Regions from separate parts of the Corynebacterium freneyi genome, predicted to be linked through region 1. Evidence: riboswitches for the same ligand, from Rfam matches in the RefSeq annotation. Region 1 holds a riboswitch; the other holds the start of a gene.
The links. Region 1 has a riboswitch for thiamine pyrophosphate ahead of thiC (phosphomethylpyrimidine synthase ThiC). Riboswitches for the same ligand answer to the same signal wherever they lie in the genome.
Positions count from the first base shown of each region.

Region 2: another riboswitch for thiamine pyrophosphate. It lies ahead of CFREN_RS08945 (bifunctional hydroxymethylpyrimidine kinase/phosphomethylpyrimidine kinase); the one in region 1 lies ahead of thiC (phosphomethylpyrimidine synthase ThiC).

Region 1 is NZ_CP047357.1:333,654-339,439, forward strand. Features, by position in the region: gene CFREN_RS01505 (Na/Pi symporter) at 1-312, opposite strand, end outside; gene thiC (phosphomethylpyrimidine synthase ThiC) at 579-2,291, opposite strand; TPP riboswitch at 2,284-2,400, opposite strand; gene CFREN_RS01515 (hypothetical protein) at 2,636-3,346, shown strand; gene CFREN_RS01520 (vWA domain-containing protein) at 3,346-5,786, shown strand, end outside.
Region 2 is NZ_CP047357.1:2,018,153-2,023,938, forward strand. Features, by position in the region: gene phoH2 (RNA 5'-3' helicase PhoH2) at 1-1,160, opposite strand, end outside; gene CFREN_RS08935 (LiaF domain-containing protein) at 1,467-2,138, shown strand; tRNA gene CFREN_RS08940 (tRNA-Asn) at 2,327-2,401, opposite strand; TPP riboswitch at 2,605-2,702, shown strand; gene CFREN_RS08945 (bifunctional hydroxymethylpyrimidine kinase/phosphomethylpyrimidine kinase) at 2,693-4,318, shown strand; gene CFREN_RS08950 (S-(hydroxymethyl)mycothiol dehydrogenase) at 4,509-5,576, shown strand; gene CFREN_RS08955 (MBL fold metallo-hydrolase) at 5,633-5,786, shown strand, end outside.

The sequences.
Region 1 (5,786 bases):
CGCGGTGGCCAGCACGCCGACGAACAGCGCGATGAACGGATTGGTGGCGAAGTCGAACAGTCCCTCGGCGGCGTCCTTGCCCAGGCCCTTGAATCCGTCGCCGATGACGCCGATGGCGACGATCAGCATGTACAAGGTGCCGATGGCAAGTAGCGTAAGAACCCACTTCGGCAAGCGCTGCAGCCCCTCGGGGACCTCGCTGGCGGCGACGTCCTCGCCGTGATCGGCGGTCATCGTCGCGGTGGCGCCTGCGGAAAGGGTGTCGTCGGCCGGAACCTGGGCGTCGTCGCCCGGGTGTCGGGAAGTCGTCATCGTTTCTCTATTCCTGGTCTCGCGGGTGTCCCCGGTGGTTTCGGGGGAAAGCGTGCGGGTCCGTGCGTCGCCCTGGTCGTGCCCGGGCACACGTGGCCGAGAGTATCGCGCGACAAGGTATACCAATGACGGCAAATAGTTGAACGGCAGGTTAACAAACACGGTTCTCCGGGGTGATGTGCGTCCCATCGGCACGAAGAAGCGGCGGAAGCCGTGATGGCTTCCGCCGCTGAGGATTTCGGCGTCGCCGGCGCCCCGCCGTTCGCCTACTCCGACGTCAGGGGCAGGTAGACGCGACCGCCGGCCGCCTCGAACTCCTCGGCCTTCGCGGCCATGCCGGCCTCGATCGCCTCGACCGTCTCCAGTCCGTGCTCCTTGGCGTAGTCGCGGACGTCCTGCGAAATTCGCATCGAGCAGAACTTCGGCCCGCACATCGAGCAGAAGTGCGCCGTCTTCGCGGGCTCCGCAGGCAGCGTCTCGTCGTGGTACTCCAACGCGGTGTCCGGATCGAGGGCCAACGCGAACTGGTCATGCCAACGGAACTCGAAACGCGCCTTCGACAGGGCGTCGTCGCGCTCCTGGGCGCGCGGCAATCCCTTGGCCAGGTCCGCGGAGTGCGCGGCGATCTTGTAGGTGATGACACCGACCTTGACGTCGTCGCGGTTGGGCAGGCCCAGGTGCTCCTTCGGGGTGACGTAGCAGAGCATGGCCGTGCCGGCCTGGGCGATCATCGCCGCGCCGATGGCGGAGGTGATGTGGTCGTACCCCGGCGCGATGTCCGTGGCCAGGGGGCCCAGCGTGTAGAACGGGGCCTCTTCGCACAGCTCCTCCTCGAGCCGGACGTTCTCGGCGATCTTGTGCATGGGCACGTGGCCCGGTCCCTCGATCATCACCTGCACGCCCCGAGCCTTGGCGATCTTCGTCAGCTCGCCGAGGGTCCGCAGCTCCGCGAACTGGGCCTCGTCATTGGCATCGGCGATGGAACCGGGGCGCAGGCCGTCGCCAAGCGAGAACGTGATGTCGTACTTCGCGAAAATGTCGCACAACTCGGCGAAGTTCTCGTACAGGAACGACTCGCGGTGATGCGCCAGGCACCACGCCGCCATGATCGACCCGCCGCGCGACACGATGCCCGTGACGCGGTTGGCGGCCAGCGGAACGTACCGCAGCAGCACGCCGGCGTGGACGGTCATGTAGTCGACGCCCTGCTCCGCCTGCTCGATCACCGTGTCGCGGTAGATCTCCCAGGTCAGCTTCGCCGGATCGCCCTTGACCTTCTCCAACGCCTGGTAAATCGGCACCGTGCCCACCGGCACGGGGGAGTTGCGCAGGATCCACTCGCGGGTCTCGTGGATGTCGGCGCCCGTCGACAGGTCCATGATCGTGTCGGCGCCCCAGCGGGTCGCCCACACCATCTTCTCGACCTCCTCCGCGATCGACGACGTGACCACCGAGTTGCCGATGTTCGCGTTGACCTTCACCGCGAACTTCTTGCCGATGATCATCGGCTCCAGCTCCGGGTGATTCTTGTTGGCGCAGATCACCGCGCGGCCCGCCGCGACCTCGGAGCGCACCAGCTCGGGGTCGACGTCCTCGCGGGCGGCGATGAACGCCATCTCCGGGGTGACGATCCCCGCGCGGGCCCACGCCAGCTGCGTCGACGCCTTCAGTTCGGGGCTTTCCGACGACGCCGGCGCGGGAGGCGGAGTCGGCCACGAGTCCCGGGTCTTCGGCAGACCGCCGTGCAGATCCGGATCGGCGTCGGTCTCGGTGTACGGGCCCGACGTGTCGTAGGCGTCGAAATGCGTGCCGTCGGTGAGGTTGATCCGGCGGGCCGGAATGCGGAGGACGACATCTTCGGAACCGAACGGCGAACCGTCGAACACGACGTCGTCGTAAATCTTCTCGGAGCGATAGATCGGGCCGGTGGTGACCTGGTCCCGCGCCTCGTCCATGGGGCTGGTGGCGTTTTTCGCCATCGCGATCCTTTCCTACGCCGGCATTACCCGGACAGGTTCGAACGGTCGGCATCCGCATTCCCGATGCCCTCTCAGCGCCGGTTCGGTGGGCGCTCCCGTGGGGATTATTCGGTTGTGACGGTCGAGCGTACCCGATGAAATTCGAGGGGCGGCGCGACGATCGGCTCGCCGCGGGCCCCGTGGGGAGGGGGTGAAACGGGGGTGGCGGCCGGGAATCGGCCGGAACAAACCGGGGGCTTGCCGCATCGGAAAAGTCGGGGGAAAGAGTTGCGGCCGAAGATATTGAGGCCTTACATAGTCCAGAGAACAACTGACATTCGTGCGTCAATAGGAGCAGTGGAACAGTGGGCACACCCTTCGGGAATTCGGAAACGCCCCGGTCAGGTGGGTTCGGCGGAGCGTCGAATCCCGGATTCGGTGGCCCACCCTCCGGCTCGGGAGGAGGATTCGGCACCCCCGGCGGGGGTGGCTCCGGTTTCGGTGCGACCCCCGGCGGGGGTGGCTCCGGTTTCGGCGCGGCGCCTTCCGGCGGTGGCGGCGGGGGCTTCGGCACCGCACCTTCGGGTGGCGGCGGCGGGGGCTTCGGCTCGGAATCCGGTTCGAGCTTCGGCGGCGGCGATGGATTCGGTTCCGGCGGGGGCGGTTTCGGCACCGGCGGCGCGTCCGGGGGAGCGGGCTTCGACCCCTCCGGCGCAGGTCCCGCCGACGGGGCCGCGACCACCTACCGGTCCGGCCCGTGGCCGTGGGTCATCGCGGCGACCGTGACCGCGGTGATCGGCCTGGTCCTCGGCATCGTCGCGTTCTTCACCGCCGAGCCGACCGACGGCGCTTATTCCGCGCTCGCGTTCGGCGGTTGGGCGTTGGCCGGGATCGTCACGTTCATCTTGCTGGGCGTGCACCTCACGGAGGACACGAAACGGCAGGCGTCCGGACCGTACATCGGCAACGCCGGACAAATCGCCCTGTACCGCGCGGCGGCGGGCATCGGCCTGGTGGCCGTGATCGTCACCGCGATCGAAATCGCCCTCTGGGCGTCGAAGCTGGGAGTGGCCTGATGCTCGACAACGCAACCACGATGGCGGGCCGCATCGCCCGCCGATTCACCGGCCGCCGCGTCATCGGCGCCGTCGGCGTCGCGGCGCTGGCCATGGTCGCCGGTTCCGCCGGCGCGCTCGCGCAGGGGCTCGGTTCCGGACAAGGCGGCGGCGATCGCGCCCTCAGCGAGTTCGCCGGCTGCATCGCCGGCTCGAAGTCCGGTGACATCCTCCTGGTCATGGACGAATCCGGCTCGCTTGCCGGCACCGACGCCATCACCGCCACGGACCCCGACGCCAAGCGCGTCGACGCCGCCCAGGCCTTCGTGAAGAAGATGGCCGACTACGCCGATGCCACCGGCAGCGACATCAACGTCCGTCTCGCCGGTTTCGGCGGAGACTACAACGCGGCCACGGACTGGACGGCCCTCGAGTCCGACGATGACGGCACCAACGTCGACGACGACATCGAGGCCTTCGCCGACCGCGCCAACGAGAACTGGACCGATTACTCCGCCGGCCTGACCGGCGCGGCCGCGGCATTCCGGGACAGCGAAAGCCCGTGCCGCACGGTTTTGTTCTTCAGCGACGGCAAGCCGACCGCCGAGGGCACCGCGGACGACTCGGCCATCATGGACCAGGTGTGCCACGCCGACGGTCCCGTCGGACGGCTGCGCGCGAGCGGAATCCAGGTCTTCACCATCGGACTGTCCAACGGCGACGACGACCCCGCTGAGCACCTGCGCCGGATCTCCGAGGGCACCGACTGCTCCGCCCTCGCCCCCAACGGCGCGTACATCCCCGCCGCCGACGCGTCCGCGCTGACCGCCGCGTTCGAAAGGATGGCCCCCTCGTTGGGCCTGGGCTACGACGAATCCCGCGACATCGACGAGTCGGTCGAGTTCACGCTCGACGATTCCGTGACCCCGGTGCAGCTCAGCGTCACGCCCACCGGCCCCGGCCTCGACGACATCGGTGCCCTCATTCCGGTGCTGACCCCGCCGGGCGGAGAACCCATCGACCTGACCGGGGACGTGTCCGACATCGCCGGCAACCCGATCACCGTCACCGAGGGCAACGAAGACGCGAAGGGCTCCGTGAAGGTGGACATGGAGCGCGGCGGCGACGAATGGGCCGGCAACTGGACCTTCGGCTACCGGGTCGAGGGCGGACAGTCCGACGACGCCGGCTACGAGTTCAAGTTGGACATCATCCCGGGGCTGAGCATCGTGGTCGCCGATTCCCAGCCCAACGTGCCCCTGGCCAAGTCCGACGACGACGTCATCGGCGTCTCCATCGTGGGGCCCGACGGCGACCAGCGCCGGTTCGACGGCGACGCTCGGTTCACCGCCCGCATCGAGCCGTCCAACGGCGACGCCCCCATCACCCTCGTCGACAACGAGGACATCCGGTCCGGATCCTTGGACGTTCCGCTGGACAAGGTCAACGGCGCGGTCGCCGGCAACCTGCGGATGGAGCTGGCGGTCACCACCGCCGGCGACGAGGGCCGGCCGGGAACGCAGCTCAAGCCCCTGCACTTCTCCAAGGACATTTCCGTCGCACCCGCGACCATGCCCAAGCTGCCCGGTTCGGTGAACCTGGACGTGCACGGCACCGACGGCACCGCGACCATGCAGGTCGCCGGTCCGGGCACCGTGTGGGTCGACCCGGGTTCCTTCACCGTCGGCGACGCCACCGTCGAGTACACGGCCGATCACGACGAGTCGAACCCGCTGGAGCTCGAGCGCGGCGAAACCGGGGAAATCGTCCTGACCGCCACCACGGGCACCGCCATCGACCGGGCCATCGCCGACGCGTGGATTCCGGTTACGGCGGTCGACGCGGAATCGGGACAGCAGGACACCGTCGACGTCCGCGTGGAGGGCGCTCTCACCGCCCCCATCGACAAGGCGACCTTCGGCGTCGCCCTGGTCCTCGCGCTCCTGCTGGCGCTGCTCATTCCGCTGGGCGTCCTGTACCTGATGAAGTACCTCACCGGACGGATCCCGTCGAGCCCCGGCATTCATGCGGTCCGCGTCCCCGTCACCCTCGACGGCACGACCGTGGTGCGCACGGACAAGGGCGGTGAATTCGACCTGACCTACGAGGAGGTCATCGCCGCACCCCGCGTCACGTCGAGCGGCCGCTCCGTGACGCTGGCGGGGGAGCAGGTCGTCGTGAAGACCGGCCTGAACCCCTTCGAACCTCCGAAGGCCGTGGCCGAAAGCCCCAACTCGATTTCCGATGCGGGCGAGCGTTCGGGTGGCTCCGCGCAGCTGCCGCTGGCGGTCCACGACCGCTGGTTCGCGATCGCGCAGACTCCGGCACCGTCGACGGGAATGCAGGACCCGATGGGGCAGCTGGGACAGATGCCGGGTGCCCCGGGCAAGGACGCGCCGATTCGGGCGTCGCTCATCGTGGCCGCCGACGAGGGCATCACCCGCGAGCGGCTCGCCGCCAT
Region 2 (5,786 bases), 1.2 Mb from region 1:
ACCGTCAGCAACACGTTGCGCTCCAACGACTGCGCCTCGTCGACGATGACGAAACTGTCGTGAAGGCTGCGGCCGCGGATGTGCGTCAACGGCAGCACCTCGAGCATCCCCCGCGCCTGGATCTCATCCATGACGTTCTCGCTGACCAGGCCCTCCAACGTGTCGTACACCGCCTGGGCCCACGGATTCATCTTCTCGCTCTCCGACCCCGGCAAGTAACCGAGATTCTGCCCGCCCACCGCGTACAGCGGCCGGAACACGACGATCTTGCGGTGCCGGCCATGCTCCAACACGGCCTCCAGGCCGGCGCACAACGCCAACGCGGACTTGCCCGTGCCGGCGCGGCCGCCGAGCGAAACGATCCCGACCTCGTCGTCGAGAAGCAGATCAAGCGCAATGCGCTGCTCCGCGGAACGGCCCCGCAGACCGAAGGCCTCCACATCCCCGCGAACCAGCCGAACCGCACCACCCGGCACGATGCGGCCCAACGCCGACTGCGACCCCGCGGTCAACTGCACCCCGCAATGCACCGGCAACTCCGACGCGGGCGTCCCCTCTTCGGTGACGGCATCGTCGGAAAGCTCGACGAACCCGTTGCGGAACAACGAATCGATGTCCTCCGACGCCACCCCCACCTGCGCCAACCCCGTGTAGCCGGTGACCACCACATCCTGCGCGTGGTACTCGTCGGCCGGCAACCCCACCGCACCGGCCTTGACCCGCAGCGGAATGTCCTTGGTCACCAACACCGTGTCCCGGCCCTCCGCCCGGAAATTCAGGGCGCAGGCCAAAATGCGGTGATCGTTGGCATCATTGCGAAAACCCGCCGGCAACACCGACGGGTCCGTGTGATTGAGCTCCACCTGCAGCGTGCCGCCCTCATCGTTGGCGGGCACCGGCAGATCCAGGCGCTCGTGGCGGTGCCGCAGCTCCTCGAGCTGGCGCAACGCCGTCCGGGCGAACCAGCCCAGCTCGGGGTGGTGCCGCTTGGCCTCAAGTTCATTGATCACCACCAACGGCAGCACGACGGAGTGCTCGGCGAACTTCCGCAGCGCGTGCGGGTCGGACAACAGCACCGACGTGTCCAGCACGTAGGTGCGCAGCGCCGTGTCCCGGCGTCCGGCATCGTCGGACCCGCCTGCGGGCAGGGTGGAATCGATGGTGGCGCCGTGCGACGTCGCGCCCGCGGCCACCACCTCCCCATCCCGGATCAGAGGGTTTCGGTCAGTGGTCGCGGTCGTGGTACGCAACGTGGCTCCTGTTCCGCCCGACAGCTTCCCCCTGCCGGGCACACGCCAGGGTAGGTAACGAGGGTGGAAATCACATTGGTGGAAGATGAACTTCCCGTTAAGTTGCGGCTACGCCCACATCATCGCAGTTCAGAGGCTTGACGACGTCCACGCAGCCGCCGTCCGCCCCCGCGCCGACCCCACCGGGCAGGCCCCGAAACGGGTAATTTCGACCCCATGACCAACCCCGGAACGCCCCACGAGCGCCGCGAACATCTGCAATCCAGGCTCGAAACCGCCGTCGGACGCGCGGAACTGAGCATCGGGGAGTACGACGAGCTCTGCGCACGGGTATGGGACGACGAACTCGCCGACGACTCCCCCGAACTCGACGCCATCGCGGGACGCCTGGAACGGATCGAATCGGCCCGCCCCGCCGACACCGCCCCCGCCCCGGATCCGCTGCGCACCGCCCGGAGCGACAACCCCTACCGCCAACCCGACCCCTACCGACCGCGCCCGGAGGGCCGCACCGGCCACGGCCTGGAGCTCATCGGCCGGACCCCGGACTCCGACCGGCAAGAGGGACGCCCCGCCCTGCTGTCCGACAAGAAGTTCACCGGACGCTGGGCCCCGCGCGCCGACACCACATGGTGGGCCCTGCTCGGCGAGGTGAAACTCGACCTGCGCCAGGCAGATTGGCCCGCCGAGCGGATCGTCCTGGATTTCCAGGCCCTCTGTTCCGACGCGAAAATCATCGTCCCGCCCGGCACCGCCATCGTCGACGACACGACGGCGCTGCTCGGCGAAGTGAAGAACAAGACCTCGTCATCCGCACCGGCCAACGGACTGACCGTCGTGCTCGACGGCTTCCTCTTCATGTCCGACTTGATCGTCCGCGACCGCTGATTCATGTCCGACCTGACCGTGCGCGACCACTGACGATTCATGCCCAATCTGACCGTGCGCGACTGCCGACGGGAAAGCCCCGGCCACCCGGCGCGGGGATTAATCCTGCATTTTTCGGTCCTTTAATGGTCCTTTTCGACCGAAAAGACGAAAGCAGGCCAGAGGTTTTACCCTCTGACCTGCTGTTTTGGCTCCTCCAGCTGGACTCGAACCAGCAACCCTTCGATTAACAGTCGAATGCTCTGCCATTGAGCTATGGAGGAATGTCTCCGGCACGTCTCCGTGCAACGGATCATTACTCTACCCAGATCGCATATGGACACCAAATCAGCAGTTCACGCGGCATTTCCACCCCACCGCCGAGCATTGCGAAACTGCGCCACACACCCCACCGGCGCCCGCACCCGCACACCGGACCGGCACCACGGACGACGTCGCAAAGCAACCCCCAACCTTTGCTAACGTGACGCGCGACACGGGGTGCCCGCGACGGACCGGGCTGAGAACACACCCGCCGAACTTGATCCGGCCAACACCGGCGAAAGGATGTTGCAATGGGCGACGCACGCACACCCGCATACCGGCAGTTCCCCGACGACTGGAACGGCGGCTGCATCACCTGCGGCGCCTCCGTCACCGGCCGCATCCCCCGCGTGCTGTCCATCGCCGGCACCGACCCCAGCGGCGGCGCCGGCCTGCAAGCCGACCTGAAGGCCTTCTCCGCCCACGGCGCCTACGGCATGGGCGTCGTCACCGCCCTCGTCAGCCAGAACACCACCGGGGTCCGCGACGTCCACGTGCCGCCGATCGAATTCCTGCGCTCCCAACTCGATGCGGTGTCCGATGACGTCACCATCGACGCCATCAAAATCGGCATGCTTTTCGATGCGCCCATCATCGCCGAAGTCGCCGACTGGCTCGACACGCTGCCCAAGCGCACCAGCCACTCCGACGACGGGGCTTCCGGCGAATCCGTCGACGGCACGATCTCCCCCGAGGGCGCGCCCGCCCCCATCGTCGTCCTCGACCCCGTCATGGTCGCCACCTCCGGCGACCGACTGCTCAAGGCCGACGCCGAAAAAGCCCTGCACGACCTGCTGCGCCACGTCGACCTGGTCACCCCCAACATCCCCGAACTGGCCGTCCTCGCCGGCACCGCCCCCGCCGCCACCGCCGGCGAAGCCCTCGACCAAGCCCACGCCGTCGCCGCCGCCCACGACGTCCTCGTCCTGGCCAAGGGCGGCCACCTCACCGACGACACCGTCATCGACGCCCTCGTCCGCCCCGACGGCTCCGCCGAACGGTTCACCGGACCCCGCATCGACACCCGCAACACCCACGGCACCGGCTGCTCCATCTCCGCGGCCATCGCCGCCCTGTGGCCCCGCACCGGCGACCCCGTGCTCGCCGTCGACACCGCCAAATCCTGGATGACCTCCTCCCTGCGCCACGCCGACGAACTCGACGTCGGACACGGCAGCGGCCCCATCCACCACTTCGCGCGACTGTGGGAACGCGGCCTCGCCCCCAACGCCGCCACCATCGCCGACCAGTGGTGGGAATCGATCGCCGACCTCCGCGACGCCATCGACGACCTCGACTTCGTCAAGGGCCTCGGTTCCGGCACCCTGCCCGAAGAAGCCTTCCGCTTCTACCTCGCCCAAGACGCCCTGTACCTCAACGGCTACGCCCGCGCCCTGGCCGCCGCATCCGCGCTGGCGCCGACGCAGGACGAGCAGATGTTCTGGTCGTACGCCGCCCACGGCGCCCTCGCCGGCGAAATGGAACTGCACCGCAGCTTCCTCGGCGACGACGCCGGCGACACCGGGGCCGGCGCCATCGATGCGTCCCCGGTCACCCGCGCCTACGTCGACCACCTCGTCGCCACCGCCGCCCGCGGCTCCTACGGCGAACTCATCGCCGCCGTCCTCCCCTGCTTCTGGCTCTACCGCGACATCGGCCACCGTCTCATCGCCCTCAACCACCCCAGCCACCCGTACTCGCGATGGCTCGACACCTACGCCGACGAATCCTTCGACGCCGACACCACCAAGGCCATCGACATCTGCTCCCGCCACGCCACCACCGCCACCACCACCGAGCGCGCCGCCATGGACCGGGCCTTCCGACTGTCGTCCTGGCACGAGGTGGAATTCTTCGCCGCGCCGATGCGCCGGTGAGCCGGGCTGCGGGCATGATTCCGGAAGTCTCCCTACGCTGGGACGCATGACCGACAACGACGCGAACCATCCCCGGACCGCTTCCGACAACCCCGAAGGCGCCGCCGGAACCGCCGACGCCGCTTCCGCCGCGGGCGCCCACCGCACCGTGCGCGGCGTCATCGCCCGCTCGAAGGGCGCCCCGGTGGAGATGGTCGACATCGTCATCCCCGCCCCCGGCGCCAACGACGTCATCGTCGACGTCCAGGCCTGCGGCGTCTGCCACACCGACCTGGCCTACCGCGACGGCGACATCGCCGACGACTACCCCTTCCTCCTCGGCCACGAGGCCGCCGGCATCGTCTCCGAGGTCGGAGACGCCGTCACCCACGTCAAGGTCGGCGACTTCGTCGTCCTCAACTGGCGCGCCGTGTGCGGCCAGTGCCGCGCCTGCAAGAAGGGCGAACCGAAGTACTGCTTCGACACCCACAACGCATCCAAGCCCATGACGCTTGCCGACGGCACCGAGCTGACCCCGGCCCTGGGCATCGGTGCCTTCTCCGACGCGACGCTCGTCCACGAAGGCCAGTGCACCAAGGTCGACCCCTCCGCCGACCCCGCCGTCGTCGGCCTGCTCGGCTGCGGCGTCATGGCCGGCATCGGCGCCGCGATCAACACCGGCGAAGTCACCCGCGGCGAATCCGTCGCCGTGATCGGCTGCGGCGGCGTCGGCACCGCCGCCATCGCCGGCGCGAAGCTGGCCGGAGCGACGACGATCATCGCCGTCGACATCTCCGACGACAAGCTCGCCACCGCCCGCGAGTTCGGCGCCACCGAGGTCATCAACTCCAAGGAACTCGCCGCCACCGCACCCGACGCCACCGGCGAAGACGACCCCGTCGTCAAGCAAATCCGGGAACTCACCGGCGGCTTCGGCGCCGACGTCGTCATCGACGCCGTCGGCCGCCCCGAAACCTACGTTCAGGCGTTCTACGCCCGCGACCTCGCCGGCCGCGTCGTCCTCGTCGGCGTACCCTCGCCGACGATGAACCTCGAGGTGCCGCTGCTCGACGTCTTCGGCCGCGGCGGCTCCCTGACGTCGAGCTGGTACGGCGACTGCCTGCCGGAACGCGACTTCCCCATGCTCGTCGACCTGTCCCTCGACGACCGCCTGCCGCTGGGCGACTTCGTCACCGAACGCATCGGCCTGAACGACGTCGAGGAAGCATTCGACACCATGAAGGCCGGCAAGGTCCTGCGGTCGGTCGTGACGCTGTAGCCCGTCCGCCCCCTCCCCACCGCACCATCCCTTTCGACAACCGGAAGAGAGCACCAATGAGCACCGATTCGCACGACGCCGCCAACCGCATCCGAAAGCAGGGCGACCTGCTCATCGACCACGTCGTCACGTCCGGCACGTTCGCCCTCGACGGCGGCGAATGGGACGTCGACAACAACATCTGGGTCTTCGGCAACGACGACGAAGTCA